DNA from 4 places in the Pantoea sp. Lu_F5_004 genome. Region 1 is predicted to be linked to each of the others. Evidence: riboswitches for the same ligand, from Rfam matches in the RefSeq annotation. Region 1 holds a riboswitch; each other region holds the start of a gene.
The links. A riboswitch is a leader RNA that binds a small molecule or an ion and turns the genes downstream of it on or off. The one in region 1 is predicted to bind thiamine pyrophosphate.
Positions count from the first base shown of each region.

Region 2: linked by a shared signal. The riboswitch ahead of ACR8BN_RS21055 (FAD-dependent oxidoreductase) and the one ahead of thiC (phosphomethylpyrimidine synthase ThiC) in region 1 are both predicted to bind thiamine pyrophosphate.
Region 3: linked by a shared signal. The riboswitch ahead of thiB (thiamine ABC transporter substrate binding subunit) and the one ahead of thiC (phosphomethylpyrimidine synthase ThiC) in region 1 are both predicted to bind thiamine pyrophosphate.
Region 4: linked by a shared signal. The riboswitch ahead of ACR8BN_RS19440 (TenA family protein) and the one ahead of thiC (phosphomethylpyrimidine synthase ThiC) in region 1 are both predicted to bind thiamine pyrophosphate.

Region 1 covers NZ_CP194946.1:3,890,215-3,897,875, forward strand. Annotated here, with positions in the region: gene purD (phosphoribosylamine--glycine ligase) at 1-376, shown strand, start outside; gene ACR8BN_RS18025 (DUF1481 domain-containing protein) at 409-1,071, opposite strand; gene hupA (nucleoid-associated protein HU-alpha) at 1,141-1,413, opposite strand; gene ACR8BN_RS18035 (YjaG family protein) at 1,602-2,192, opposite strand; gene nfi (deoxyribonuclease V) at 2,256-2,924, opposite strand; gene hemE (uroporphyrinogen decarboxylase) at 2,927-3,994, opposite strand; gene nudC (NAD(+) diphosphatase) at 4,035-4,805, opposite strand; gene ACR8BN_RS18055 (Rsd/AlgQ family anti-sigma factor) at 4,895-5,401, shown strand; TPP riboswitch at 5,554-5,654, shown strand; gene thiC (phosphomethylpyrimidine synthase ThiC) at 5,742-7,661, shown strand, end outside.
Region 2 covers NZ_CP194947.1:442,498-450,158, reverse strand. Annotated here, with positions in the region: gene ACR8BN_RS21085 (GFA family protein) at 1-312, shown strand, start outside; gene ACR8BN_RS21080 (AAA family ATPase) at 403-957, opposite strand; gene ACR8BN_RS21075 (hypothetical protein) at 1,024-1,557, shown strand; gene ACR8BN_RS21070 (alkene reductase) at 1,825-2,943, shown strand; gene ACR8BN_RS21065 (ArsR/SmtB family transcription factor) at 2,960-3,274, shown strand; gene ACR8BN_RS21060 (cysteine hydrolase family protein) at 3,523-4,068, shown strand; TPP riboswitch at 4,132-4,251, shown strand; gene ACR8BN_RS21055 (FAD-dependent oxidoreductase) at 4,383-5,321, shown strand; gene thiS (sulfur carrier protein ThiS) at 5,311-5,508, shown strand; gene ACR8BN_RS21045 (thiazole synthase) at 5,511-6,269, shown strand; gene ACR8BN_RS21040 (HesA/MoeB/ThiF family protein) at 6,279-7,247, shown strand; gene ACR8BN_RS21035 (ASCH domain-containing protein) at 7,257-7,661, opposite strand, start outside.
Region 3 covers NZ_CP194946.1:3,415,523-3,423,183, forward strand. Annotated here, with positions in the region: gene ACR8BN_RS15965 (MFS transporter) at 3-1,181, opposite strand; gene sgrR (HTH-type transcriptional regulator SgrR) at 1,434-3,095, shown strand; TPP riboswitch at 3,131-3,233, shown strand; gene thiB (thiamine ABC transporter substrate binding subunit) at 3,280-4,266, shown strand; gene thiP (thiamine/thiamine pyrophosphate ABC transporter permease ThiP) at 4,242-5,852, shown strand; gene thiQ (thiamine ABC transporter ATP-binding protein ThiQ) at 5,836-6,537, shown strand; gene ACR8BN_RS15990 (DedA family protein) at 6,543-7,307, opposite strand; gene polB (DNA polymerase II) at 7,476-7,661, shown strand, end outside.
Region 4 covers NZ_CP194947.1:95,087-102,747, forward strand. Annotated here, with positions in the region: gene ACR8BN_RS19425 (ABC transporter substrate-binding protein) at 1-786, opposite strand, end outside; gene ACR8BN_RS19430 (ABC transporter permease) at 810-1,571, opposite strand; gene ACR8BN_RS19435 (ABC transporter ATP-binding protein) at 1,568-2,308, opposite strand; gene ACR8BN_RS19440 (TenA family protein) at 2,305-3,006, opposite strand; TPP riboswitch at 3,075-3,177, opposite strand; gene ACR8BN_RS19445 (6-phospho-beta-glucosidase) at 3,284-4,714, opposite strand; gene ascF (PTS cellobiose/arbutin/salicin transporter subunit IIBC) at 4,751-6,217, opposite strand; gene ACR8BN_RS19455 (LacI family DNA-binding transcriptional regulator) at 6,474-7,493, shown strand; gene ACR8BN_RS19460 (DeoR/GlpR family DNA-binding transcription regulator) at 7,490-7,661, opposite strand, start outside.

The sequences.
Region 1 (7,661 bases):
TCTGCAGTCGGATCTGGTCGATCTTTGCCTGGCCGCCTGTGACGGTAAGCTGGATCAGAAAACGTCACAATGGGATCCCCGCCCTGCGCTGGGTGTGGTCCTGGCGGCGGGCGGTTATCCGGGTGACTACACTCAGGGCGATCAGATTCACGGTCTGCCACTGGAAGAAGTTGCTGACGGCAAGGTATTCCACGCCGGAACACGGCTGGAAGAGGATCGGGTGCTGACAAACGGTGGCCGCGTGTTGTGCGTAACCGCGCTGGGCGACGATGTGGCCGCGGCACAAAAGCGGGCTTATGAGCTGACACAGCCAATCTCATGGCAGGGCAGCTTCTGTCGCCGCGATATCGGCTACCGCGCCATTAATCGCAAATAAGTTCAGGGGGCACCAGGTGCCCCCTTTTCAATTCACATATCTTCTTCTGTCGGCTGCTGTGAGCAGTCATCCTGCTGACTGACCCGCAATAGCTGTATCCCTTCCGGCGCTTCAAGCCATGACACCATCAGCGGTGCCGATGCGCGGCGTTGCTGCTGTGTCAGCATCTGCAGAGCGTCGGCGTCAAAAGCCGGTCTGACCTGCTGGCCTTCGCAACTCTCCAGCACATTGTTTCCCAGCCAGTGTCCCTGTCTGAGGAACACCTGACCGCTTAATAGCGCATCGCTGAGGTTACGCATCCGCTCGGCATCAAACTTATAGAGCTCAACCGCATCCGGACTGACCGCTTCACGCCGGCCTGAAAGCTGGCGCTGCATAAAGTTAAGACCGCCAGCCTGGTCAAAGCGCAGGGTCACATCATCAGGCTGGTTGCCCTTCACCTGACGCTGGATGCTGATCAACGACTCTTCCAGCCAGACATAATCCGTCACTTCACCCTCACCGCCACTGAACGGCGTATAGAAGGTGCGGATATGGACCGACTGGTGGTCGCTGTTTTTACGCCAGATACGAACAACACCACGATCGGCAAGATAGCCACTGGCAGAAAAGGGGGGAATATCCGGAGTAGAGCTGCAACCGAAAAGAAACAGGGAGAGAAACAGAACAGATAAACGCTGAAACAGCGGGGTCATGATGGCTGGCCTCTTAAACAAAAGGGGCGAAACGCCCCCTGTTTTAAAGCTTAACCGCAGTGCGACGTCTTACTTAACGGCGTCTTTCAGCGCTTTACCAGACACGAATGCCGGTACATTTGCTGCAGCGATTTTGATCTCTTTGCCAGTCTGCGGGTTACGACCGGTACGCTCAGCGCGGTGGTTCACTTTAAAAGTACCAAAACCAACCAGTTGTACAGCATCACCATCTTTCAGAGACTCAGTGATCGCAGCCAGAGTAGATTCCAGCGCTGCCTTTGCCTGGGTTTTAGACAGGTCAGCTTTTTCTGCGATCACATCAATCAGTTGAGTCTTGTTCATAAGTTATCCTTAAAGTGTATTTATCGCTTGCTAAGCAACGAGTGCGAGGGAAAAGCCATATTCTGGCACTCTTCTGCCTGCACGCACCGATAGCCACAATTTTCAGCCCCCCAAATGTAGACCAGACAGGGGGCCAATGTGAAGCCTCCAGGCGCGCTAATTCGGGCCTGAAGTCACGTTTTATCGCCTTACTGCTGGAAATTTATACCGATGTTGCTAATTCCAGCTTCACGCAGGTCAGATCGCAGACCTTTAATCAATTCAAGGTCGCGCTCTTCACACTCCGCCAGCAGGCGGAAAATCTCCCACTGAAGGTCCCACTCATCGATGATAGCCGGGTTTTCACGCAGCTCTTCGTCGGTCATTTCGCGTCCAGCCTGGGTCATTTCCAGCATGGCGATAGTGGTAATTGAGGTCTCGCTGACTTCAATTGCATGCTCAAGAGTTTCACCGCTCAGCTGCGCATGTACGACTTCGCTTAATGCCACACAGGCATCGATAGCCGGATAAACGCCGTAAACCTCAAACGCATCACCATCCGGAATGGCGGCTTCGAGCTTTTCCAGCTGGCTGTCGAAGTTAATCTTCGCATCTTTGACCGTCAGGTTTTCCCAGATCAGATCAAGAATACGGCGATAGAGTGCCGGATCGGCAAATTCAGTCTGCTCGCAGAACGCACGATAGTTGGGATACATGCGCTCGCACAGGCAGGCCATAAAAGTAAGGTGCTGCCAGCTTTCCAGCTTCGCCAGACGCAGATGAACGGGATTTTGTAACATAAAGATGGCTCTTATTCGTTTCGCTGGCCGCAGTGTAACTGCAAAACCGCAGCACAAACAGTGTTAAAGCGCGTTTTGCCAGCGCTGGAAAGCGGTTCGGTTCGAGGCAACCGCGTCGGCCCAGCGGGTCGGTTCCGGCAGGCGGTAACCACGCGTACAGTTTTCGACCCACTGCAACGCGGTATCCAGGCTGACACGATGACCGGTGGCGACAAACAGCGGATTACAACGGAGCTTGCTGCGCCATACCCAGCCTATCTGCTCACCTTTGTCGATCAGTGGCTGGCGACTGCCAGGCTGCGCATCCAGATCGGCAAAACGGCCACACAGGCGACTTTTCGCGACACCAATGGTGGGCACATCGACCAGCAGACCAAAATGTGACGCGACGCCAAGTCGTCGTGGATGCGAAATACCGTGTCCATCCACAAACAGCAGGTCCGGCTTTTGCTCCAGCATCTGCCAGGCGGCCATCAGCGCTGGATATTCACGGAATGAGAGAAAGCCCGGAATATAAGGCATGGTGGTCTCAACGCGTGCGATGCGATGCTCCACCAGCTTTAAGGAGGGATACTCCAGTATCACCATCGCCGCCCGGGTGATAGTGCCTTCCTGCTCAAATCCAACGTCCGCCCCGCCGATAAAGCGGGGTGGCAGCACATCAAAGTCATCTTCACGCACCACATCAGCGGCGCGTTGTAACTGCTCAGCGCGAAGTGCGGCAATATCCATGATTACTCCTGATGCCAGGGACGTGATAAACGGTGTACCGCCTCAACAAAGACGCCCGCATTTTCCGGTGGCACATCCAGATGAATACCATGACCCAGATTAAAGACATGCCCGGTGCCCGAGCCAAAGCGCTCCAGGATCCCAGCCACTTCCTGTTCGATACGCTCAGGTGCCGCATAGAGCATAGAAGGATCCATGTTGCCCTGCAGTGCGACTTTGTCGCCCACGCGACGGCGTGCGTCATCAATATCGGTGGTCCAGTCGAGCCCCAGCGCGTCACAACCGGTGGCGGCCATCGCTTCCAGCCACTGTCCGCCGCCTTTAGTGAAGAGCGTCACCGGCACGCGGCGACCGTCGTTTTCACGCAGCAGGCCATCGACAATTTTGTGCATGTAATGGAGTGAGAATTCGCGGTAATCACGACCGGTCAGCACGCCGCCCCAGGTATCAAAGACCATAACGGACTGCGCACCGGCGCGGATCTGAGCATTGAGATAGAGGATGACGCTGTCGGCCAGCTTATCCAGCATCGCGTGGAGCGTAGCGGGATCGGCATACATCATCTTCTTAATTTTGGTAAACGCCTTGCTGCTCCCGCCTTCCACCATATAGGTGGCCAGCGTCCACGGACTGCCAGAGAAGCCAATCAGCGGCAGATCGCCGTTCAGGTTCTTACGGATGGTGCGGACAGCATTCATCACATAGCCCAGCTCCATTTCCGGATCGGGCACCGGTAAACGCTCAACGTCAGCGCGACAGGTCACAGGATTTGAGAAACGCGGGCCTTCGCCGGTTTCAAAGTAGAGACCCAGTCCCATCGCATCCGGAATGGTCAGGATGTCACTGAAGAGGATGGCGGCATCCAGCGGATAACGGCGCAGCGGCTGCAGGGTGACTTCACAGGCCAGCTCGGCGTTTTTACACAGCGACATAAAGTCACCCGCCTGGGCGCGTGTCGCTTTGTACTCCGGCAAATAGCGCCCGGCTTGTCGCATCATCCAGACCGGCGTGACATCAACCGGCTGACGTAACAGGGCACGCAAATAACGATCGTTCTTCAGTTCACTCATCTCAACACTCTCTCAATAACAGGCGTGTAGTGTAGCACTTTCACACTTCGGCGCGGCACAGGGCGACGGTATCTTCAATCAGGCGGCGCGCCACGGTGCCTGGCGGTGGCAGCAACGGCAGCTCATCAAAACGGAACCAGGCCGCATCCAGCAGCTCTTTACCGTCGTGCTGCAGATCGCCGCTGTCATACTCCGCCATAAAGGCTGTCATCAGCGATTGCGGGAAGGGCCACGGCTGGGAGGTAACGTAACGGACGTTTTTGACGCGGATATTGCTCTCTTCCATCACTTCGCGGGCAACGGCCTGCTCCAGCGTCTCGCCAACTTCCACAAAACCCGCCAGCACGGTGTAGACCTTGTTGCGATGGCGGGCATGATTCGCCAGCAGGATTTCATCACCGCGACGGATAGCCACAATGATGCAGGGTGCTATCTGCGGATAATAACGCTCGCGACAATGGCTGCAGAGACAGGCAAATTCATGTTTGCTTTGGTGCATTTCATGGCCGCAATAGCCGCACCAGCGATGAGAACGGTAGAATTCTGCCAGTTGCACACCGCGCCCCACCAGCTGAAACAGCGCCACATCCTGATCGATCAGCTGTCGTACTGAGAACATATCGGCAGAACGCGGCTCACAAATCAGCCAGACTTTTTCGCCCTGCCACTCACCGATGGTCCGGGCTTTACTGCCGGTCAAACCAAATTTTTCGGCGTTTCCGTGGGGTAAATCACCTTGTGGCAACCAAAGTTTCTGTTCATGGCTGACAATCCACCATCCAGCGTCTACGCTTGAGATTTCGCATTGCATTTATTTCGTCATCCTTAGCGTCAACTCGCACGCTGAAGTCCTGATGTTAAGTGTGTAGATAAACAACTATAACTCACATGGAGTTAGATATGCTTAACCAGTTAGACGTCCTGGCTGAACGCGTAGGTGGCAGTAATGAACTGGTCGATTCGTGGCTTGAAGCCCGTCGTCAGCTACTGGTGACCTATTATCACCTGGTCGGACTTAAACCAAACAAAGAGGCGCTGACGCGTCTTGATGAGCAGGCTCTGGACAACTTCTGTCACGGTCTGGTCGATTATCTTTCTGCGGGTCACTTCAGTATCTATGAACGCGTGATCAGTGAAATGAGTGGCGACAGCCCGATGATTGCCGCCGCACAGATCTATCCACCGCTGGAAGCCAATACTGAGCGTCTGATGCAGCTGTATGACGGCCACCTGCAGCAGGCGATCGACGACGAGAACTGCATGACCTTCCAGCAGGCACTCTCCGAAGTGGGTGAAGTGCTGGAAGCACGCTTTACGCTGGAAGATAAGCTGATTCAGCTGGCATGGGACAACCAGCTTGTCCCCCCGCCGGTAGCCAATGACAGCCATATCGCGCGTCCGGCTTAATCATCATCTCCGGCAAAGGGGTTGAGATTATCCCGTAGCCCTTTTATGCTGAACAGGTTCTGAGGAGAGTGCTCCAAAGAACCTTTTTTATTTTTGCTTTGAAATATAAGGTTTTTACGCCTGGCACTGTTATCAGACACCAGCGTAAAAACAGCTTCTTGTCGGAGTGCCCAGTTGGGCTGAGACCGTTAATTCGGGATCCGCGGAACCTGATCAGGTTAGAACCTGCGAAGGGAACAAGAGTAAATATTCTCTGTATGCCAGCATGCTTACGCTGTCTATACGGTTACTCCTTCCGAACTCCGGACAAGCATCGTTCCCCCTTAACAGGAAGATTGCTATGTCTGACCAAAAAACAACCCGTCGTGAACAGCGTGCCCAGGCGCAGGAATTTATCGATTCCCTGCAAAGCGGTAGTGCATTTCCCCAGTCCCGCCGCATCTGGATTACCGGCAGCCGCGAGGATATCCGCGTTCCCATGCGTGAAATCGTGCTAAACCCGACCCACATCGGCGGCAGCAAAGAACAGCCTCTCTATGAGCAGAACGAAGCGGTACCGGTCTATGACACGGCGGGTGCCTATGGCGATCCCGCAGCACAGATCGATGTTCATCGTGGCCTGGAAAAGCTGCGCGCCCGCTGGATTGCTGAACGCGACGACAGCGAATTTCTCGAACAGAACAGCTCGGGTTATACCCAGCAGCGGCTGGCTGACGAGGGACTGGATCATCTGCGCTTCGATCAACTCCCGACACCGCGCCGTGCCCGCGCAGGCTGCTGCGTCACGCAATTGCACTATGCCCGTCAGGGGATCATCACCCCGGAAATGGAATTTATCGCACTGCGGGAAAACATGGGCCGTGAGCGAATCCGCAGTGAGGTATTGCTGCAACAGCATCCCGGCCACAGTTTTGGCGCGCATCTGCCAGCCAGTATCACGCCCGAGTTTGTGCGTCAGGAGGTCGCTGCCGGACGCGCCATCATCCCTGCCAATATCAATCACCCTGAATCGGAGCCGATGATCATTGGCCGCAACTTTCTGGTTAAGGTCAACGCCAACATCGGTAACTCGGCGGTGACCTCTTCTATTGAGGAAGAGGTGGAAAAACTGGTCTGGTCGACTCGCTGGGGTGCCGATACGGTGATGGATCTCTCTACCGGTCGTTATATTCATGAAACGCGCGAATGGATTTTGCGAAACAGCCCGGTGCCAATCGGTACAGTGCCGATTTATCAGGCACTGGAAAAAGTGAATGGCGTGGCCGAGGCGCTGAACTGGGAAATATTCCGCGATACGCTGCTTGAGCAGGCGGAACAGGGTGTCGATTACTTCACTATCCACGCTGGCGTGCTGCTGCGTTATGTCCCGATGACGGCGAAACGTCTGACCGGGATTGTATCGCGGGGTGGATCTATCATGGCGAAATGGTGCCTGTCGCATCATCAGGAGAGCTTCCTGTATCAGCACTTCCGGGAGATTTGTGAAATCTGCGCCGCTTATGATGTCTCCCTGTCGCTGGGCGATGGCCTTCGTCCGGGTTCCATTCAGGATGCCAACGATGAGGCGCAGTTTGCCGAACTGCGTACCCTGGGCGAACTGACCCGTATTGCATGGGAATATGACGTTCAGGTAATGATTGAAGGCCCGGGGCACGTCCCGATGCATATGATCCGCCGCAACATGACCGAACAGCTCGACCTGTGCGATGAAGCCCCCTTCTACACTCTTGGCCCGCTGACCACCGACATCGCGCCCGGCTATGACCATTTCACCTCAGGTATCGGTGCCGCCATGATTGGCTGGTTTGGTTGCGCCATGTTGTGTTACGTCACGCCCAAAGAGCATCTCGGGCTGCCGAACAAAGAGGATGTGAAGCAGGGATTGATCACCTACAAAATCGCGGCGCATGCCGCCGATCTCGCGAAAGGCCATCCGGGTGCGCAGATCCGTGATAACGCTATGTCCAAAGCGCGCTTTGAGTTCCGCTGGGAAGATCAGTTTAATCTGGCGCTGGATCCCCATACGGCACGGGCAATGCATGACGAAACCCTGCCGCAGGAGTCGGGCAAGGTGGCCCATTTCTGCTCGATGTGCGGCCCTAAGTTCTGCTCGATGAAAATTTCCCAGGAGGTGCGCGAGTTCGCGGCACGTCAGGATACGCGCGCCGAGCCCGTTGAAGTGGGCATGGCGCAGATGTCAGACCGTTTTCGTCGTCGCGGCGGTGAGCTTTATCATCCCGCCGACGCCACTAAGGAGGAG
Region 2 (7,661 bases), on a different replicon from region 1:
GCAACGATCGTAAAAGAGAGTGACTTCAGCTGGATTTCCGGTGAGAACCAGATCGCGTCATGGCGCAAACCCACAGGTTATCGCAACGATTTTTGCGCCAGTTGTGGCTCTACAGTGCCTAACCGGTTGCGTGGCAGGCCTTATATCTGGCTTCCGGTTGGTTTACTCAGTGAGCCTGCTGATATGCAGTGCACAGGTGATTATTGTACTGATGACGCCATGCCCTGGGACACAACCCGTTCAGAGACGAATCATGCCGGGTCGGTAGATTCGCTGGACTCTCTTCTGACGAGCTTAATGCTTTTTGATTGAGGGCAGTGGTGCTTCTTTTTTTTCAAAAAAGGTTACTGAGTCAAAGCGACCCCATTAACGGAAAACAGACGTTATTCCGGCAGCCTGCGTTCATCGATCATTATTCGTTAGCTGTAATCCCCAGTAGTCAGAACAGGCTTTGACATCGCGGGGAGAAGGAAGCAGAAGTTTTGGCAGTCTGACCTGGTCGTAAAGCGTTTTATGCCGCTTCCGATTTTGTGGGGCAGTACAGATCATATATTTCAGCATCTCAAGGGTCATCGGCTCTCTGCCCATCTTCAGACCGCCAATACGCGGCGTGGATGAGTAACATCTGCGAATATACCGCAGCAGTGCCACTGTCACTTTTACATCCAGCAGAATTAAGCTGGTGGCACGAGCGAATCGTTCTTCAATGCATTTTGTGTAATTACCCTCCATCACCCATCTTTCCTGACTCACCGCCTCAGCATGCAAACGGAGAAATTCTGCCGGTGTTCTTGGCACCCATTGACTGCCCGGAATATGGTGAAGCTGGTCCAGATGAACCGCGGGTAGATCTGTTTTGTGAGCAATGGCCTCAGCTAAGGTCGATTTTCCGCTGTTCGAGGGACCCATAATACAAATGCGTGGCCCAAGCGCGTCTAATGGAAGTGCATTATTCACAACGTCTCCTCTGAATTAACCCTGTCTGAAATGGATAAATGCGCGGCTGCCAATACGTAGACCGCTATGGATGAGTTTGCCGCTGCACTCCATGAGGTGCTGGCTGAAGGCCAGGTGGGCCGTAATCAGTACGACAATTCGGATACCTCGGAAGCCATGGCGCTGACCCTGACGCAGTCTAAGCTCCATAAACTGATAGAAAAATATGTCTCCGGCGATAACCAGAAGCAGGCGAATGAGATTGCTGATGAGATGATAAGCCTCAGAGTCGCCATTCGTGAACGTCAGACGTTGCTGGGAGCACAGGATACGCTGACGTTAGCCATGCGTCATGGAACACGCGACATGCAGGAGAGCGCACGTGATTATCTCAGCCAGGTTGAGAGCGTTACCGCACGGCCACAGGTGGAGCTGGCCGGGATGATGGAAGCCATCAAGTCGGGCCGTGATATGGACTCTGTCTTCAGCACCTTTGCCGATTTGATTCGTGCCACGCCGAATCCTGACAACAAAGCACAGCTCTCCATTGATGGCGCACTCAGTCAACTGGAGGTTTATCATCAGCAGTGGCAGGCGTTCACTGAAAAATACGCCTCCTGATGTTCTTATGATCCTGCAGACAGCACCTCCGTCCCGGCGAAGCAATTTGCCTGAAAGCGGGGTCTGCAGGATCTCCTCCTGACGTTACGCAGTCAGGCGCTGCGCTGAGAGACTGTTAATCCACGCGCTGTCAGCACGCCACCCTGATAGTGACCCTCTGCCAGAAACCACCGATACCGCCCTGGACAAAAAGCACAGATTACACATTTACAAATTTAAATGTGTAAATATAATGTCGCCTCTTCACACATCAGAGGATTTTTTGTCATGCCGTCACTTTTTACCCCCTTGAGTCTGGGCGACCTTCAGCTTCGTAACCGCATTGTACTGCCGCCACTGACGCGTTGCCGCAGTGAACAACCGGGCAACATTCCCGGCGAGATGATGGTGGAGTACTACCGCCAGCGTTCCAGCGCGGGACTGATGATCACCGAAGGCACCCAGATTGAGCCTCGCGGGCAGGGCTATGCATGGACGCCGGGGATCCACAGCGAAGCGCAGATCGCCGGCTGGAAAAAGGTAACAGAGGCAGTACATCAGCAAGGGGCCACGATTTTCTGCCAGCTCTGGCATGTTGGCCGCGTGTCGCATAATGAACTGCAGCCGGGCAAGCAGGCACCCGTTGCCCCTTCAGCCATTGCAGCCGATAACGTCCGGGTATTTATTGAAACCGGACCCGGCGCCGGCATATTGACCGCACCCAGCGAGCCACGCGCACTGACTACATCGGAAGTTAAAGAGATCGTAGAGCTTTACCGACGCGCGGCGGAGAATGCCAAAGCGGCCGGTTTCGACGGTGTGGAACTGCATTCCGCCAACGGTTATCTGATTAACCAGTTTATTTCTGAGCACACCAACTTCCGTACGGATGAATATGGCGGATCTGCTGAGAATCGTCTGCGCTTCCTGCGAGAAGTCGTTGAGGCGGTCAGCTCGGTATTTGGCAGCCACCGCGTTGGCGTCAGATTTGCGCCTCTGTTTACCAGTACCGACGAAGAGCGCGTCTATCTCGGCCTGGTTGAAAGTGATCCACACGCGACCTACATCCGCGCAGCAGCACTGCTGAACGAGCTGGAAGTTGGCTATCTCTCCATTGCTGAAGCCGACTGGGACAATAGTCCGGAGATGCCAGAGAGCTTCCGTGTCGCGCTGCGGGAAACATTCCGCTCTCCGATCATCTATTCGGGTCGCTACACGGCTGAAAAAGCGCAGCATGTGCTGGAAAAAGGCTGGGGCGACCTGTTTGGTTTTGGCCGCTCATTCATCGCTAATCCCGATTTGCCCGCGCGGATTAAATCAGGATATCCGCTGAATGAGGTCGATCACGCCTCCCTGTATGGCGGCACTGAGAAAGGCTATACTGACTATCCATTTTACCCATCCTGATATTCTGTGAGGCGGCATGTCCCCCGAAAATGCCCTGAAGTTACTGTCCAACCCGACCAGAGTGGCAGTGCTGAAGTGGCTTAAAAATCCTGACGAAGCGTTTGCGGGCTATACCCAGCTCTATCCCTTCGATCAGTATGGCGTCTGTGCCAGCCTCATACAGGACAAGGCGGGCTTATCACAGCCCGCCACCTCGTTATGCCTGAAAGCGCTTCACAATGCGGGGCTGGTTGAAGCCAGCAAAGTCGGGAAATGGACTTACTATCGCCGCGCCGAACCGCGCATACGTGAAATAACCGACGCGGTAACCCAATCGCTGCAGGCGCTTTAAAAGCGACGGCGTACAGGGTAATGTAGATGTCAGCGCCATCCTTATGAGGGTGACTTCACCTAACGCATTAACTCAGGGTCAGAAAATGTTTATGTCAGTTCAGTCTTTCACAACCGTCACCACCACCACCGCCCCTGGCGGCGGCGTGAGCGACTCTGTGACTGGCACCTGACACAACAGATTCTCACTCCCCGCCGAACCGGACGGGGAGCTGTTCTCCGTTCTTAAAAACTGAATGGAGACAGGTCATGGTTACATCTGAAAGTGCACTTTTAATTATCGACATGCAGCAGGGCCTTTTTAATGGTCCCGAGGCTCCCTTTGCCGCAAATTCGATTTTGTCGAACATCTCACTTCTCATTACTAAAGCCCGGGATTCTGCCGTCCCTCTCTTTTTTGCACGCCATATCGGCCCGGATGATTCCCCTTTTAACGAGCAAAGCCCGCTGACGCGCCTGATCCCGGAATTGCAGGTTAACCCGCAGAGTGATGTCGTCTTCACCAAAAGATATCCCAGCTGTTTCAGGGATACTGGCCTGCAGCTTCAGCTGAGGCAAAAGGGCATTAAACAACTGGTGATTGCGGGGATGAAAACGGAGTTCTGTGTTGATACCACCTGTCGGGCAGCCCCGGAGCTGGGTTTTAGCGTCGTACTGATTTCCGATGCGCACACCACCGTCGATAATCCCCACCTCTCTGCGGAGAAGATTATTGCGCATCACAACCAGACGCTGGCGGGACCCTTTGTGACGCTGGCAACCGCAACTGACTGGCATTTCGGTTCTGCCGGTTAAGTCCGATTTTCTGACCCGGTTCTATGCAGTCTGCTTGACGAAGCTGTCTGCTTAACTTACAACTAAATCCGTCAGGGGAGTCTCGCCAGAGAGACTGAGAGGCTAATAGCGCACCGCGCGGCTTAGCGACCCTTAGAACCTGACCCAGTTGATACTGGCGTAGGAAGACGGGTATCTCATCAGATACTTGCCGCAGGGGCGCATTCGCGACGTTCCTGCCTTTTCCCTCTGTATCACGGGTCTTCGTTAACTGATAACGAGGCCAAATTGAAAAATCTCATCCTGAATCTTTCTTTTCCTGTCCGGTGGATACCATGAGCCGCTGGTCGGTGCTCGGCAGCGGCGTTGCCGGGCTTTGTGTCGCCACGCTGCTGCTGGAGCGGGGAGAAACGGTCGAAGTTATTACTCAGCCTGACTGCCGTGCGGCCTCGCACTGGGCGGGCGGCATGCTCGCGCCCTGGTGTGAAGCAGAAAGCGCACCGCCACAGGTGATCGAATGGGGCCAGCACGCGGCCAGCTGGTGGGCGAAACGCGTTGATGGCGTGGAACAGCAGGGCACGCTGGTGGTTGCTCCGCCGCGTGACAGCCGTGAACTGACGCGCTTCGCCAGCATGACGCAGCAGCATCAGTGGGTTTCACCCGGTGACATTGAACCCGCGCTGGAAAACCGCTTTGCCCGCGGCCTGTTTTTCGCCGCAGAGGCGCATCTCGATCCGCGCCGCGCCTTGCAGCAACTGTGCGACAAACTGCAACAGGCTGGCGTCCCCTTTCACAGTGGTAAACCCGGCGGCAAAATCATCGACTGCCGTGGCATCCACGCCACCGATCGGCAGCCAGCCCTGCGCGCCGTGCGGGGCGAAATGGTGATCCTGCACACATCTGACGTACAACTCTCCCGTCCTGTACGGCTGCTGCACCCGCGCTTTCCCTGCTATCTGGTGCCGCGCGCCGGAGGCCACTTCATGCTGGGTGCCACCATGGTGGAAAGCCACGACAGCAGCCCGATCAGCGCCAGGGCGATGATGGAATTGCTCAGCGCCGCTTACAGCCTGCATCCGGCGCTGGCCGAAGCGCGGATCGTGGAGAGCGGCACCGGTCTGCGTCCTGCTTACCGGCAGAACCTGCCGGAAGTCCGCTACGAAAATGGCCGTTTCTCACTTAACGGCCTCTACCGCCACGGCTTTTTGCTGGCCCCGATCATGGCTGAAAAACTTATGCTGCAACTGACTCAGGAGATAACTCATGCGCGTTGAACTGAATGGACGCACGATTGAAACCAGCGCAACGACGCTGGCGGAGCTTATGGCGGAGCAGCAGATCGATCCGCGGACCGTCGCCACCGCGCTGAACGGGGAGTTTGTACCGCGTAGCCGCTATACCAGCCAGCAACTTGAGGCGGGCAACCAGCTCGAAATCCTGTCACCGATGCAGGGAGGTTAACCATGTTCTATCAATTTACTCCGCAATCCCGATTTCTGCTTGGCACGGCCGGTTATCCGTCACCGGACATTCTGCATCAGGCGATCAACGCGTCTGGCGCGGAGATTATTACCGTCAGCCTGCGGCGGGAAGGCAGTGAAGGCGGCGCTTTCCGCACGCTGCTGCAACAGCTCAACAAACGTATTCTGCCGAATACGGCGGGCTGCCACACGGTGAAAGAGGCGGTGACGACGGCGCAGATGGCGCGCGAACTGTTCGACACACCGTGGATCAAGCTGGAAGTGATTGGCCATGCCGACACGCTGCAGCCCGATCCTTTTGCCCTGGTTGAAGCTGCGCGAATTCTCTGCGCTGACGGGTTCCAGGTGTTTCCCTACACCACGGAAGATCTGATTGTCGGCGAAAAGTTGCTGGAAGCGGGCTGTGAAGTGCTGATGCCCTGGGGCGCGCCGATCGGCTCCGGCCAGGGGCTGCGGAATATCGAGGGACTGCGCGCTATGCGTGCGTGGTTTAAAGATGTGCCGCTGATTATTGATGCGGGCATTGGCGCACCTGGCCAGGCGGCTCAGGCGATGGAGATGGGTTTTGATGGCGTGCTGCTCAACACGGCGGTGGCAAAAGCGCGCGATCCGGTGCGCATGGCCGGTGCCTTTGCTGCTGCGATCCACGGCGGACACGAGGCGTTTCAGGCGGGATTGATGGAGCAGCGCGACATGGCGTCTGCCTCTACGCCCATTTTTGGTCTGGCACAATTCAGTTAAGGAGCAAAGATGGAGCGTTATCAGCGACAGACGATGTTGCCAGAGATTGGTGAAGCGGGGCAGCAGCGGCTGAGCAGGGCAAGGGTGCTGGTGGTGGGGGCGGGCGGGCTTAGTGCAACGCTGCTGCCGTTACTGGCAGGTGCGGGTGTGGGATTTATCCGTCTTTACGATGGCGATCGGGTTGAACTGCACAACCTCCACCGGCAGACGCTGTTTGGCGTCGACGATGTGGGTCAGCAGAAAGTATTTTGCGCTCAGCGTGCGCTGGCGCAGCGCAATCCTGACTGTCGCGTTGAGGCGCATCCTCACGCGCTAAGCGCCAGTCAACTGCCGCAGGCGCTGGAGGGGATCGATCTGGTAGTGGACGCGGCGGATAACTTCGCTATGACTTATCAGCTCTCCGACGCCTGTTATCCGGCAGGCCTGCCGCTGATCTGCGCCTCGGTGCTGGGACGCAAAGGCTATGTTGGCGGATTCTGTGGCGGTGCGCCTGGCTATCGCGCGCTGTTCCCGCAGCTGCCCACGGCCTCGGGTAACTGCAATACGGCAGGCGTAATGGGACCGGCGGTAGCAACGCTGGGCGCAATGCAGGCGCAGATGGCGCTGAGCGTATTGTTAAAACTGACGCCATCGCCGCTCGGCTGCATGATCCACTGTGACTTTGTTGACTGGCATATCAGGCAGTTTCGTTTTGATGACGCACCTGAACCTGACGCGCCCGGCACGCCCTTTATCGATCGGGCCATGCTGATGGAGGCTGATTGCATAGTGGAGTTGCGTAGCCTGGAAGAGGCACCGGTCAGTGTGGCCGATCGGGTGGTGCGGATTCTGCCGCAGCAGATAGCGGACTGGCAGCCGCCGGTCGATCAGCGTGTGGTACTGGTGTGTGCCAGTGGCATGCGCGCAGCCCAGGCGGCTGAGAACCTCGCCGCGCGGGGGATTACGCGGCTGGCGCTGGTGGCGGCAAACACGCTGTAGCGTGCCGGTTTAGACTACCTCAACCAGCTGGAACGTCTCGAAGATCAGCTCCATTTCGCTGTGAAAATAGCCTTCACGCTCGAAGTAGCGCTGATGTTCCTGACGCCAGTGGTCGAGGCTCAGATCGCCTTCACCCTCCAGCATCGCCATCTCGGGCGTCACGCGGTCAAAGCGCGTCAGGAACAAGCCGGTGGTGCGGATCACGCAGACGGGTTGCTGTTCGCCGTTGAGAACAATGCTGTAACCGCCCGGTTGAGGCAATGCTTCCTGATCCTGCCAGCTCCGCAACGACCCGCAGGTGGCCACTTTCTTACCGGCAATAATCAGCGTTGCGAGCTCGCTGGCTAATTCCGGGGAGTCACCGAATGCATCTGTGAAGGCGCCCGGATATTTGTCCTGCAGTTGTTGCAGTGT
Region 3 (7,661 bases), 470 kb from region 1:
CTTTATACGTCGCGCACCCGCGCCGACATCACCAGCGCCACAATCGCCAGCCCGAATGCCAGCCAGTAAACCGCCTCATGTCCCAGCCGCTCACTGAGCGTGCCCTGAATAACGCCAGCCAGAATCATGCCGGTCGAGATCGAGTTGGTGAACATGGTGGTCGCTGCACCAGGCCGTCCTGGCATCAGATCCTGAAACCACAGCATCCCTATGCCAGCAATAATCCCGACAAACACCGCGTTAAACAGCTGCAACACCATCAGCGACGTGCGGGAATTGAACAGCACCAGCCCCAGATAAAACAGTACGCCAGCCGCCACCGCGATCAGCATTAACCGGCGCTTGCCGATACGCCGTGCGTAATGTCCGGCCAGCAGCATCACCGGGATCTCCAGCCCCGCCGCCGTCCCCATCAGCAGACCGGCCAGCTTCTCAGGCAGCCCCAGCGTGGTGCTGATATAGAGCGGCATATCGATGATATACATAGTGTTGCAGGTCCACATCGCGACTGAGGCGAGGAACAGCAAACGCACATCGCGATCGCGCCAGCCACTTAACGGCAGCCCACCGCTTTGCATCAGGGGCTGCGAACGTGGCACCGACGGCACGGTGAACCAGACCAGCAGGATACAGATCAGAAACAGCGCGGCGGCCACCATAAATAGCGTCACAAAGCCGTAGTTCAGCGCCAGCGCGAAGGAGAGCGGCGGCCCAATCACCCACGCCAGCGACAGCTGCGCACGCATCACCGAACTGAACATCACCGCTTCACGCGCCGACTGATCGGCATATTCCCGCGCCAGCGCAAACAGCTGAGGCATCGAGACGCTGGCCAGCGCCGACAGCAGCACGCCCAGCGTCAGCAAGGTCAGATAGTGGCGGGTAAAGGCAAACAGCAGCGCGTTGACCAGGGCCATCAGGCAGCAGAAGAGAATAATATGACGACGATCGCCGACGCTGTCAGAGCGCTTTGCCACCAGCATGCTCACCACGATACCGGCCACCGCATTGATGGTGAAAAACAGTCCGACCCAGAAGGGCCGCGCCTGCACCTCGCGCGTCAAAAACAGGCTGAGCGTCGGCGCCTGCAGTGCGCCCGCAATGCCCAGCATGAACGAAGCGACCATAAATGCGAGGTAAACCGGATTGATGCGGCGCTGCCGCGTTAACAGCGATTTCATACCGAAATCCCTTACAGAACAAACAGAGGGGAAAAGAAGGGTAGACGATACCGCGCAATATGAAAAAAGCCAGCAGAGATCATCTGCTGGCGGTGTAAATGCACCCTACTCAGAAAAGCACTCCGCTGAACAGCGAAGTCAGGGTCGAACGCCATTCAGTGCTGAATGCCTCCCGCTCTTCCCATAACGCAAAGTTTGCTCTTAAAATAGGGCAAGAAAAACAGAGCGCTTTTGACCGGGAGTTCCCCTTTTATGTCCTCATCACGTCTGAAGCAGCAGTTCATTCGCCTGTGGCAGAGCTGTCAGGGGCAAACGCAGGAGATTACCCTTAGCGAACTGGCTGACCTGCTGCACTGCTCGCGCCGCCATATGCGCAATCTGCTCAACCGGATGCAGGCCGCGGGCTGGCTGATCTGGCAGGCGGAAGCCGGGCGCGGCAAGCGTTCACAGCTTACCTTCTGCTATACCGGACTGGCTTTGCAGCAGCAGCGTGCCGAGGATTTGCTGGAGCAGGATCGCATCGATCAGCTGGTCCAGCTGGTGGGCGATAAAAATCAGGTGCGACAGATGATCGCCGCGCACCTGGGGCGCAGTTTCCGTCAGGGCAAGCATATCCTGCGGGTGCTCTACTATCGTCCGCTGCTCAATCTGCTGCCCGGTTCGCCGCTGCGGCGCTCCGAAACCCACATTGCGCGACAGATTTTCAACGGTCTGACGCGGATAAATGAGGAAAACGGGGAAATCGAGCCCGATATTGCGCACCACTGGCAGCAGAGTTCTCCGCTTCACTGGCGCTTTTTTCTGCGTCCGGCGATTCGCTTCCATCACGGCAGAGAACTGGAGATGGAGGATGTGCTGGCCACGCTCGAGCGTCAGCGCCCCCATCCGCTCTTTTCCCATATCGAGCAGATCGACTCGCCCGCGCCCTGGACGCTGGATATCCGCTTAAGCCAGCCCGATGAAGGGTTGCCCTGGCTGCTGGGCAGCGTCAGTGCGATGATCCTGCCGCGCGAATGGCCGACGCTGCACGATTTTGCCCGCCAGCCGGTTGGCACCGGTCCTTACCGGGTGATCCGCAATCAGGAGAGTCAGCTGAAGATCGAGGCGTTTGATGACTATTTTGGTTTTCGCGCCCTGATTGATGATGTCTCTATCTGGGTATTGCCCGACATCAGCGATGAGCTGGTCTATGCCGGTGTCCGCCTGCAGGGCGACGGAGCCGATGAGATTCAGGAGGAGAGCCGTCTTGAAGAGGGATGCTACTATCTGCTGTTCGACCAGCGTTCAGAGCAGGGACGCAACGAGGCAGTCCGGCGCTGGGTCAGCTACCTGTTTAATCCTATCGCCCTGCTCAATCACGCCGGTGTCGGCTACCAGCGCTACTGGTTTCCGGCGTATGGCCTGCTGCCACGCTGGCATCACCGGCGCGACCTGACGCCAGTGGAAAAGCCGGCCGGCTTAACCCACCTGACGCTGACCTGGTACAGCCAGCACGTTGAGCATGAAGGCATCGCTAACGCGCTGCGTCCGCTGCTGGCAGAGCATGGCGTCACGCTGGAAACCCGCGAAATCAGCTACGAAAGCTGGTACCAGGGCGAAGCGGAAAGTGACATCTGGCTTGGCAGCGTGAACTTTACCCTGCCGCTGAATTACTCTCTGTTTGCGCAGCTTTATGAGATCCCGTTGCTGCATCACTGTCTGCCGATCGACTGGCACAGCGATGCGGCTCGCTGGCGCGAGAAAACGCTGCCGCTGGCTGAATGGAGTAAACAGTTAGTCGAAGAAGCGGGTCTTCATCCGCTGTTTCACCACTGGCTGCTGCTTGAAGGTCAGCGCAGCATGCGCGGCGTTCGGATGAATACGCTGGGCTGGTTTGATTTTAAATCCGCCTGGTTCGCGCCACCCGCGCTGTGAGGCTTTCGCCCCGGCGCTGAAATGACTAGAATGTGACGTTCTCAACGGGGTGCCGCCTGCCACCAGCAAGCAGCTGAGAGATACCCGTCGAACCTGATTCGGTTAATACCGACGTAGGGATTTGGGAGGCCTCTGTGCTCAGATCCTTTGCGACTCATCCCCTATTCTCCTGAAGGAGCGCAAAGTGTTAAACAAAGTTCTGCCGGTGCTGCTGTTACTCTCCGCCCCCGTTCTGGCGGCTAAGCCGGTTCTCACGGTCTACACCTACGACTCCTTCTCCGCTGACTGGGGCCCTGGCCCGGCGGTTAAAAAAGCCTTCGAGGCGCAGTGCAACTGCGAACTGAAATTCGTCACGCTGGAAGATGGCGTGTCGCTGCTGAACCGCGTGCGCATGGAAGGGAAAAACAGCAAAGCCGATCTGGTTCTGGGGCTGGATAACAATCTGGTACAGGCGGCACAGAAAACCGGTCTGTTTGCCGAAAGTCAGGTCGATGCCTCGAAATTAAAACTGCCCGGCGGCTGGCACAACACCACCTTCGTGCCGTTTGATTATGGCTACTTCGCGTTTGTCTATGACAAAACCCGGCTGAAGAATCCGCCAAAAAGCCTGAAAGAGCTGGTCGACAGCCCGGAGAAGTGGCGGGTGATCTACGAAGATCCCCGTACCAGCACCCCCGGCTTAGGTCTGCTGTTGTGGATGCAGAAAGTCTATGGCGATCAGGCACCGCAGGCGTGGCAAAAGCTGGCGCAGAAAACCGTGACGGTGACCAAAGGCTGGAGTGAAGCCTATGGCCTGTTCCTCAAGGGCGAAGGCGATCTGGTGCTGAGCTACACCACCTCACCGGCTTACCACATCATCGAAGAGAAAAAGGAGAACTATGCCGCCGCGCCGTTTGCAGAGGGCCACTATCTGCAGGTTGAAGTTGCCGCGCAGTTAGCCAGCAGCAAACAGCCAGCGCTGGCACAGCAGTTTATGAAGTTTATGGTGTCACCCGACTTCCAGCGCACTATCCCGACCGGTAACTGGATGTACCCGGTAATCGACACGCCGCTGCCTGCCGGTTTTAGCGCGCTCACTGTGCCCTCCACCGCCCTGCAGTTCTCGCCGGAAGAGGTTGCCAGCCAGCGTTCAGGCTGGATCAGCCAGTGGCAACGCGCCGTCAGCCGCTGATGCCGCGCTGGCTTATCCCCGGTTCGCTCGCCACGCTGCTGTTAATCAGCGTGGCGCTGCTGGCCTTCGGTGCACTCTGGAGCGCCGCGCCAGAGAATGACTGGCGCAGCTTGCTGCAGGATGATTACCTGCATCACGTTATCGCCTTCTCTTTTGGTCAGGCGCTGCTCTCCGCGCTGTTGTCGCTGCTGCCGGCGATGCCGCTGGCGCGCGCGCTCTATCGACGCCGTTTCCCTGGCCGTCAGCTGCTGCTGCGTCTGTGCGCCATGACCCTGGTGCTGCCGGTGCTGGTGGCGGTATTTGGTCTGCTCACCGTCTATGGTCGTGTCGGCTGGCTGGCGCAGTTGTGCCAGCTGGCAGGAATTGATTACCACTTCTCTCCCTACGGTCTGCCGGGCATTTTGCTGGCGCACGTCTTCTTTAACCTGCCGCTGGCGACCCGCCTGATGCTGCAGGCGCTGGAAAGCATTCCGGCGGAACAGCGTCAGCTGGCGGCACAGCTCGACCTGCGCGGCTGGCACCATTTTCGTCTGCTGGAGTGGCCATGGCTGCGGCGTCAGTTGCTGCCGACCGGCGCGCTGATCTTCATGCTCTGTTTCGCCAGCTTTGCTACCGTGCTCTCGCTGGGCGGCGGCCCGCAGGCGACGACCATCGAGCTGGCGATTTTCCAGGCACTGAGTTATGACTACGATCCCGGACGCGCAGCACTGCTGGCGCTGATCCAGCTTGGCTGCTGCGTGACGCTGGTGCTGCTCAGCCAGCGCTTCAGCAAGGCGATTCCCGCCGGAACCAGCCAGCTGAACGGCTGGCGCGATCCGCAGGATTCGCGCGGGGCGCAGCTGGTTGATGCGCTGCTGATCCTGCTGGCGCTGATCCTGCTGCTGCCCCCGCTGGCGGCGGTCATCATCGATGGTCTGCACGGCGGACTGCGCGGCGCGCTGGCGCAGCCTGCACTCTGGCAGGCGACGTTTACCTCACTGCGCATCGCCACCGGCGCCGGTCTGCTCTGTGTGGTGCTGACCATGATGCTGCTGTGGAGCAGTCGCGAGCTGCGCCTGCGTCAGCGCCCGGCGGCGGCAACCCTTATCGACACCAGCGGCATGCTGATTCTGGCGATGCCAGGCATCGTGCTCGCCACCGGCTTTTTCCTGTTGTTTAACGCCACTATTGGCCTGCCGGCGTCGGCGGACGGGCTGGTGATCTTCACCAATGCGCTGATCGCCATTCCCTATGCGCTGAAAGTGCTGGAGAACCCGATGCGTGACGTCGCGGAGCGTTACGGCAGACTCTGTGAGTCGCTGAATATCCACGGCTGGAACCGGCTGCGGCTGATTGAACTGCGGGCGCTGAAACGTCCGCTGGCCCAGGCGCTGGCCTTTGCCTGCGTGCTGTCGATCGGTGATTTTGGTGTGGTGGCGCTGTTTGGTACTGCCGATTTCCGCACCCTGCCGTTCTACCTCTATCAACAGATCGGTGCATATCGTGGTGCTGACGGTGCAGTGACCGCGCTGCTGCTGCTACTGCTCTGTTTGTTGCTGTTCACACTGATGGAAAAATTACCAGGCCGCCATGCTGACACTGAATAACCTCACGTACCTTTATCAGCATCTGCCGATGCGCTTTAGTCTCAACGCCACCCGCGGCGAGCGCATCGCGATCCTCGGCCCCAGCGGGGCCGGTAAAAGCACTCTGCTGAGCCTGATTGCCGGTTTCCTGCCAGTGAAACAGGGCACCCTGATGATTGACGGCCAGGAGCACACCCACAGCGTGCCGGCCAGACGGCCCGTGTCGATGCTGTTTCAGGAGAACAACCTGTTTCCGCACCTCAGCGTGCAGCAGAACATGGCGCTGGGATTGCACCCCGGACTGAAGCTGAGCGCCGGGCAGCGCCAGCAGCTTGCTGCGCTGGCCGATCAGGTAGGATTAGGCGATCTGCTGACGCGCCTGCCGGGCGAGCTGTCCGGTGGACAGCGACAGCGCGTGGCGCTGGCACGCTGTCTGCTGCGTGACCGTCCGGTGCTGCTGCTGGATGAGCCTTTTTCTGCACTGGATCCCGCGCTGCGTGGAGAGATGCTGCAGCTGGTGCGTTCGGTGTGTGAAGCGCGCAGCATCACGCTGCTGATGGTGTCGCACAGTCTGGAAGATGCCCAGCAGATTGCGCCGCGCAGTGTGGTGATTGTGGATGGCCGGGTTTACTGGGATGGTGAGACCCGACAGTTACTGTCGGGCAACACGCGGGAGGCCGACGTGCTCGGCATCCCGCGTCGTTAAGCGATTCAGGCGAAGAAAACCTGCCACAGCAGATGACGGAAAATGGGCATCATCGGATGGAACTGAATACCGACGAAAGCCGCGACGGCAATCACCAGCCCCAGCGGCCCTGCCCAGCGCAGGCGCTCAGGCGGCAGCCAGGCCGATGCCCAGTCGCGACTCTTGCCGCTGCGCCACCAGCGCCAGCATAACCAGACACCCAGCCAGATCAGCAGTGCTGCGCCGAGTAACAGCCATTTAAAGCTGCCGCCCTGCGCGGCTTTGGGCACATCGATCGCCACACCCGCCAGAATACCGGGCAGCAGATAGAGCGGCGGCCAGAGAATGCAGCCGATAATGTTCGGCGGCAGGAATTTACGCACCGGCAGCTCCAGCATACCAGCCGCCAGCGGGATCAGCGGACGCGTGGGGCCAACAAAGCGTCCGACCAGAATCGTAAACATGCTGTGCTGATGCAGGGCGTGCTCGGTTTTATCCAGCAGGCCTTTATACTTTTGCAGATACTTCCAGCGATGCAGCGGCCCCTGAAATTTCCAGCCGATGCCGTAGGAAACCCAGTCACCAACCAGGCAGCCCGCAAAGCCCGCCGCCCAGGCAGGGTAAAGGCCAAGCTCGCCACTGCCGACCAGCGCGCCCAGACTGGCCATCATCACCGTACCTGGCAGCAACAGCCCGACCAGCGCCAGCGACTCCAGAAACGTCACCAGCGCAACGGCAAACAGCGCCCACTCCAGGGACTGCGTAATCAGTTGTTGAATCCAGGCTTCCATAATCATCCTAAGTAAAAGCAGAAGGCTGGATTGTCCTGAGCCAGCCACACAGCGTCAAGGCAAGAATTGTAGGACAATGTTGACAAAACCGGGTGGCGGGAACTGTATAAATATCCATGTTATACTGAAGCGGTTTTCTCATCCTGAAATGCTGAGTCCGGAGAACATCTGAATATGCCCCGCGCAGGTTTTCTGCTCACCCGCCACTGGCGCGACAGCCCGCATGGCACCGAAATTATCCTCTGGCTCGCGACCGATGCGGGCGCGCAGCGCGTGGTGCTGCCGGTGCAGGAGTCCGTCGCGTTTATTCCTGAGGAATTTCAGGCGCAGGTCAGCGAATTACTGAAAGATGAA
Region 4 (7,661 bases), on a different replicon from region 1:
ATGATTCAGCGGCGTGTTCAGCTCCGGATGCGCGCGGGCAAAGGCCCGCCAGCTCTCCTCCGGGTGCGCCTGCAACTGCGCATTACCTTTCTTCAGTGCCCGCAAAAACTTTTTGATTTTCTCCGAGTGAGCCTCATCACGGTTGGCGACGATGATCAGTTCGTCATAGGCCGGAACACCATAATCCTCGACGTTGAAGACCACCGGGTTTTTACCCTGCTGTTTCATCTCCAGCGCTTCGATATTGCGATAGCCGCCGATAACGGCATCCACCTGCCCGGTCATCAGGGCGCTGGTGAGCTGGAAATTGACGTTAATCAGCTTAACCTGATCGGCCTTTACGCCATCATGGTTCAGCATGGTCGCCAGCGTCGCCTGTTCAATGCCGCTGACGGAATAGCCGATGCGTTTACCTTTTAAATCGGCTGGTTTTTTTACCGTTTTGTCTAACGTCATCAGCGTATTCAGCGGACTGTTAATCAACGTCCCCACCCGCATCAAGGGCAATCCCTGATCGGCGAAGAAATGCAGCTGTGGCTGATAGGTAATCGCTAAGTCCGCCTGCCTGGCTGCCACCAGACGCGGCGGCAGCGCCGGATCGGAAGGCGGCACAATGTTAACCTCCAGCCCTTCTGCCGCAAACGCGCCGGTCTGCTGGGCCACCATAATTGGTGCGTGATCGGGATTGATATACCAGTCGAGCACCAGTGTCAGTTTCTCCATCGCCTGAGCCTGTGTGGCTAAGGTGGCGCTGAACAGCAGGGTAAACAGAGGCATTTTTGTCATGGGTTTTCTCATTGGTTTGGTCATTAATGTGTCTCGGGTGCCCAGGTAATCAGGCGGCGTAGCAGGATGTCGAGGGTCAGCCACAGGGCCAGCGTCATCAGCACCAGAATAAACAAGGCGGCGAAACAGAGGTCGCTCTGCATCCGGGCGTTGGCATTCAGCATCACGTAGCCCAGCCCCTCGGCCGAGCCGACCCATTCGCCGATGATTGCGCCTATCGGCGCGACGGCTGCCGCCATCCGCAATCCTGAGCCCAGGGCGGGCAGCGCGGCTAACAGCCGGACATGGCGCAGTTGCGCTGCAGGTGATGCGCCTAGCGTGCGAGCCAGATCGAGATAGCCGGGCGTGACGCGACGCAGGCCATCAAAAAAGGCGGAGGTCACCGGGAAGAAGATCACCAGGATGGCCATCGCGACCTTTGCGCCCATGCCGAAACCAAACCAGAGCACCAGCAGCGGCGCCAGGGCAAAAACCGGAATCGCCTGGCTGGTGATCACCAGCGGCATCATCCAGCGCTGCAGCCACGGCGAAAAGGTCATGCCCAGCGCCAGCACACTCCCCAGCAGCACGCCGAAAGCCATGCCGCTGACGATCTCGGTCAGGGTAATCAAAGTGTGATGGCCGAGATAGCCTGCGTTTTGCCACAGTGCGATGGCGACCGCAGCGGGTGAGGGCAGCAGAAAGGCCGGAACCGAAGTCAGTGTGGCGAGCCACCACAGCGCAATCAGTCCGGCAAACAGCATCACTCCACGGTGAAGACCGGCAAAACCTTTGTGTAATCTCATCCCGCTATCCTGCTCAGCTGCTTCAGCAATGCGGCCTGACTCTGCAATACCTGTATGTCGTCTGCAGCCCTTGGTGGCTGGCCCGGCAGAGGCGGGCAGGTTTCAATTCCCGCAGAACCAATCATCAGCACGTAGTGACTGAGCCGACAGGCTTCGGCGGCGTCATGGGTAATCAGCAGCACGGTGTGTCCGACCAGCACTTCTGCAGCCAGCGTCTGAATCTGAGCGCGAGTGAGGGCATCCAGTGCGGAGAAGGGCTCATCCATCAGCACAACCGGCTGACGGGTGTAGAGGGTGCGGGCCAGCGCGGCGCGCTGACGCATTCCGCCGGAAAGTGTCGCGGGTCGCGCGTTCGCAGAGTGGCTAAGACCTACCCGCATCAGCAGATGCTGCGCCCAGTCGCGATCGGCCCTTTCACCTTTCAGGCGACTGGCGAGGCAGACATTTTGTTCAACCGTGAGCCACGGATAGAGCAGATCCTGTTGCCCCATCCAGGCGATGCGTCCGGTCAGCGGCAGGCCGTCGCTGCCGCTGACCTGACCGGCACAGGGTGGCGTCAGACCAGCAATGACCCGCATCAGGCTGCTTTTTCCGACGCCGCTGGCACCCAGTAAAGCGGTAAAAGCACCGCCCGCGATCTCCAGATCAAGCTGGCTGAAGAGTGGCTGCTGGCCATAATTCAGGCTGAGCTGGCGAATTGAAATGCCTGGCGGCACCGGACTGCACGGCAGGTTCATGAGCTGCTCCGCTGGGCGGCTGCATGGTTGAGACCCATCTGCCAGAAAGCGGCTTCCAGCCGGGTCGCGGTGGTGAAGATCTCCGCCAGCGGGTGAAACCGATGTTCACCGGCGCGCTGCCGGGCCTGGGTTTCAAACAGTGAAAGTGAGGAGCGAACGCCAGCCAGATACGCTTCGTTGCCGTAATTTTCTATCCATGCTGCGTAAGGATTCCCCTCAAAGCGGGTCGCGGGGTCATGCAGTAGTGTCAGGCCAGTTTCAGCATAACCGGCAACGCACGGCATCAGCGCGGTCAGCAGTTCCAGCGCATCCCCGGTGTGACCCACGTCAAGCACGTAGCGGGTGTAGTTGAGCGTTTCCACTGCCTCGGGTTCGCTCGCCTTTGCCGCCTCACTGATGCCCCATTGCTGGCAGTACGCCTGGTGAAGCGGCAGTTCGCTGACGATGGCGTTAAGCGATGCCGTCGCGCGGCGTAATGCGTCTGGCTCAGAGAGTTTGCTGATCAGCAGGCCCCAGGCACGGGCGAAGTGCAGCAGAAAGAGATAATCCTGAGTGAGATAGTGGCGAAAGGCCGCGGGTGGCAGGGTGCCCTGACCGAGTTGCCGCACAAACTCGTGCCCGATATAGGCGTGCCATTGGCCGCCCGCCTGCTGGCGCAGACGACCATAAAAGCCGGTGTCGAAAAGCGGATGTGACATAGGATCTCCAGTAACAGGGAGATCCGGGCATACGGTCTGGAACAGGGAATATTGCAGGAGATGACGCAGAAAATCTGCCGACCCGTCCCTTCGCTGGCATGACCCAGATCAGGTTCAAAGGGTTCGGCTTGCGCCATCTCAGCCCATTACAGGACACCCCTCGGAGACATTGGTTATACGATAATTACTGCCAGAGTACAACGGTACAAATAAGCGTGCTGTTCCGGCGTTTTTGTCGCGCCAGTAACAGCATGACGACAGATTTTAAGTGACGTTGTCACTCAAGATCTGCGCCATTACTGGCAATGACTTTTTTGTACCACCAGAACGATTTCTTCCGCGTGCGCGCCAGCGTACCGTTACCCAGGTCGTCGCGGTCAACATAGACAAATCCGTAACGCTTGCTCATTTCACCCGTTGAGGCGGCAACCAGATCGATACAGCCCCAGCTGGTATAACCCATCACTGGCACGCCATCCTCTATTGCGTCACCCATGGCGCGGATATGTTCGCGCAGATAGCTGATGCGGTAATCATCGTTGATCTCGCCATTGGATTCGATCTCATCGCGCGCACCCAGGCCATTCTCCACCAGAAACAGCGGCTTCTGATAGCGGTCATACATCATATTCATGGTGATGCGTAAGCCGAGCGGATCGATGCCCCAGCCCCACTCACTGCGCGGTACATGGGGATTGGTGAGCGATTTCACCACATTGGCGGCACTACTGTTCTGCTCGTTCATCTCTGCCGAGGCGCAACGTGAGGCGTAGTAACTGAACGAGACAAAATCGACACTGTTTTTCAGGATGTCGGCATCACCGTCAGCAATCTCAAGCGTCACCCCTTTTTCACGGAATACGCGGGCGGCGTAGGCCGGATAGGCTCCGCGCGCCTGCACATCAATAAAGAACAGGTTTTCGCGATCCTTTTCCAGTGCTGCCCAGACATCTTCCGGCTTGCTCGACCAGGGATAGAAGTTGCCACCTGCCAGCATGCAGCCGACCTGGTTCATCGGATTCACTTCATGCGCAATGCGCGTCACCAGCGCACTGGCGACCAGTTCATGATGGGCCGCCTGATACTTTACCTGATCCTTGTTCTCACCGGGTTCGAACACCAGACCGGCGCCGGAAAACGGGCTGTGCAGCAGGATATTAATCTCATTAAAGGTCAGCCAGTATTTCACCAGGCCATCAAACGCCTCAAAGCAGCTGCGGGCATAGCGGGCAAAAAAGTCGACCATTTTGCGATTGCGCCACGAGCCATATTCAGTCACCAGATGCATCGGCACATCAAAGTGACAGAGCGTGACCAGCGGTTCGATATTATATTTGCGGCACTCCTCAAAGACCGCGCGGTAAAAGGCGATGCCTTGCGGATTGGGCGTCAGTTCATCGCCATTGGGATAGAGACGGCTCCAGGCAATCGACGTGCGGAACACGCTAAACCCCATCTCCGCCATCAGCGCAATGTCCTCCGGATAGCGGTGATAGAAATCGATGGCTTCATGGCTGGGATAGAATTCATCGTCACGCAGGGTAAAACGCTTTTCCAGACCGAGTTTGACCGGCATACGGTGCGGGCCATGTGGAATCATGTCAACGGTGGTTAAGCCCTTTCCGCCCTCACGAAAGCCGCCTTCACTCTGGTTGGCGGCCAGTGCGCCGCCCCATAAAAATCCTTGCGGAAACCTTGAATCAGACATGCAATCCTCTTTTCCGGGTCAGCATGACCCTTTCCTTTAGTGGCTATTAATCGCGTTAGCGCGTTCGGTAACGGGCGCAGGTTGCGTTGCGCTTTCTGGTGCGGTTTTGGTTTCAGGCTCGGTTTCAGGAATATCTTCAAAACCTAACAGCAGCGTCAGCACAAATGAGAGCACCACAGACAACACCATGACCGCACCGACCCAGACAATACTCATGGGATTGGTGGGATCGAAGAACTGTACGCTGGTAAACAGGCCGGGAGAGGCCATGGAGTGGCTGGCCAGCCCGCCAATGCCCGCGACCGCGCCGCAGATAAAACCACTGATCAGACAGGCGATCAGCGGTCGTTTTAAGCGGACCGCAACGCCATAGAGCGCCGGTTCTGAAATGCCGGCAATAATCGCTGATGCCGCCGCTGCCAGCGCGGTCTGGCGCAGTTCACGGTTTTTAGTCCGGAACGCCACCGCCAGCGACGATCCTCCCAGCGAGAGGTTGGCACCAATCTCTGACGGCATCACCATGCCCTCTTTGCCGGTTTCGGCAATGGTCTGGATGATGGTGGGGGTGAACACCCGATGCATCCCGGTCATCACCAGTAGCGGCCAGATTGCGCCCATAATCGCGACAGAAAGCCAGCCAAGATAGCCATGCACGGTGTAGACCAGCGCGGAGATGCCGCTGCCGATCCAGATGCCAATCGGACCAATCAGCACAATCGCGATGGGTGCCGCAATCAGCACAATCAGCATCGGTTTCAGGAAATTTTTAGTGACGGCAGGCGTAATACGATCCACGCCGCGCTCAATGTGCGACAGGATCCAGGTCATCACCAGCGCAGGGATCACCGTGTAGGTATATTTCACCGCGGTCACCGGGATATAAGCAAATTCCACCGCCTGACCCTGTGCCGCTTTCGCCATCAGTTCAACAAAATTGGGATGAACCAGTACACCGGCAATGGCGATCGCCAGTGACATGTTCGTTTTGAATTTCAGCGCCGCAGAAGCGGCTACCATAATCGGCAGGAAGAAAAATGCGCCATCGCCAATTACGTTGAGGATGACCAGCGTTGATGAGCCTTTCTCAAACACGCCCGCCATATCCAGGATCATCGCCAGCAGCTTAACCATTGACCCGCCAATAATGGCCGGAATCAGCGGCGACATGGTGCCCACCAGCGCATCAAGAATACCGGCGCCGATGCCCCGCAACGTGATTTTACGTTTTACGGGTGCAGCCGATGTCGCTGCGGGCGAGCCCAGCTCCAGCACCGCCTGATAAGCCTGTGACACGTTGTTACCAATGATCACCTGGCACTGGGTGTCGTTGTGCACCACGCCCATTACGCCATTGATCGCCTTGAGCCGGGGATAGTCGACCTGAGTTTCATCTTTCACCACAAACCGCAGGCGGGTCATGCAGTGAGTTACGGCTTCGATATTGGTGAGGCCGCCTAGCGCATCGACGATGGCGCGTGACACCTCGGCATAATTTCTGGGCATGATCGCTCTTCTCTGTAGGGTAAATCGGTCAAAGTTTTTATGTTTTTGCGCCTGCGGACAGGCAAATAGGAAACCGGTTTCACAAAATCATGAAGTGCTTTTACAGCGCCGACAAGCGCCAAAATCAACCAGATCTCTTTTTTGTGAACTCCATCACCTGATGCTGCCAGGTAACTTCGTTGAAAGGCGGGGTAAATATTTCCAACATTGAGAGGCTTAGGTAGACTGCAGGACGACGCAGCAAAGGAGCATCACCATGGCAACGATTCAGGAAGTGGCAAACAGGGCGGGCGTCTCAAAAGCGACAGTGTCACGTGTGCTCTCGGGCAATGGCTATGTCGGGCAGGAAAAGCGTGAAAAAGTACTGAAGGCGATTGCCGAAACCGGATACCGGCCCAATCTGCTGGCGCGCAACCTGGCGACAAAAACGTCTCAGACCATTGGACTGGTGATCACCAATACGCTCTACAGCGGCAGCTACTTCACTGAACTGATGGCACACTCCGCGCGCATACTGGAGCAGCAGGGCCGCCAGCTGATTCTGGCGGACGGCAAACACACCGCTGAGCAGGAAGAGGCGGCGATACAGTTTCTGCTCGATCTGCGCTGTGACGGCATCATTATCTATCCGCGCTTCCTGAGCATTGACGCGCTGGATGCGATTATCTCGCGGCATAAACAGCCGATACTGGTGATCAACCGGCGGCTGCGCGTCAACCACAGCTACTGTATTTACAGCGATCAGCACGCCAGCAGCGCCACAGCGGTGAGCCATCTGCTGAATCAGGGACATCGCGAGATCGCGTTTATCACCGGTTCGCTCGATTCGCCGACCGGCGTGGAGCGGCTTTCCGGCTATCACGCTGCGCTGGCCGCGCAGGGCATTGAAGCCGATTCCCGGCTAATCGTGACGGGTAAATGGACGGCGCAGAGCGGTATGGCGGCCGTGGACACGTTGCTGGAACGCAGGGTGACATTCAGCGCGCTGGTGGCGAGTAATGATGAGATGGCGATTGGTGCAATCAAGCATCTGACTGAATGCAACATTGCGGTACCCGGGCAGGTTTCGGTGATTGGCTTCGATGATATTCCGCTGGCGCCCTACATCACGCCGTCGTTATCCAGCATGAAACTGCCGGTCACCGAGATGATCGATGAGACGATTAACCGCCTGCTGACCATGCTGGATGGCGGAGACTGGCATACTCAGGCACCTTTCACGGCCAGCCTGATGCAGCGGGACTCCGTTACTAAAGGCCCCAACCGTTCTGCTTAACCTGCGGCGATCTGTATCACCTCTATCGCCTGTTCCCTGAGCTGCGCTACCGTCGCCGCATCCAGCGTCTCATCGGTGATCACATGCCCGACCTGATAACCGGATGAAAGCGGATAGGGGTGAATCTGACCAAACTTGGAGGCGTCGGTCAGGGCATAGCTCTCAGCG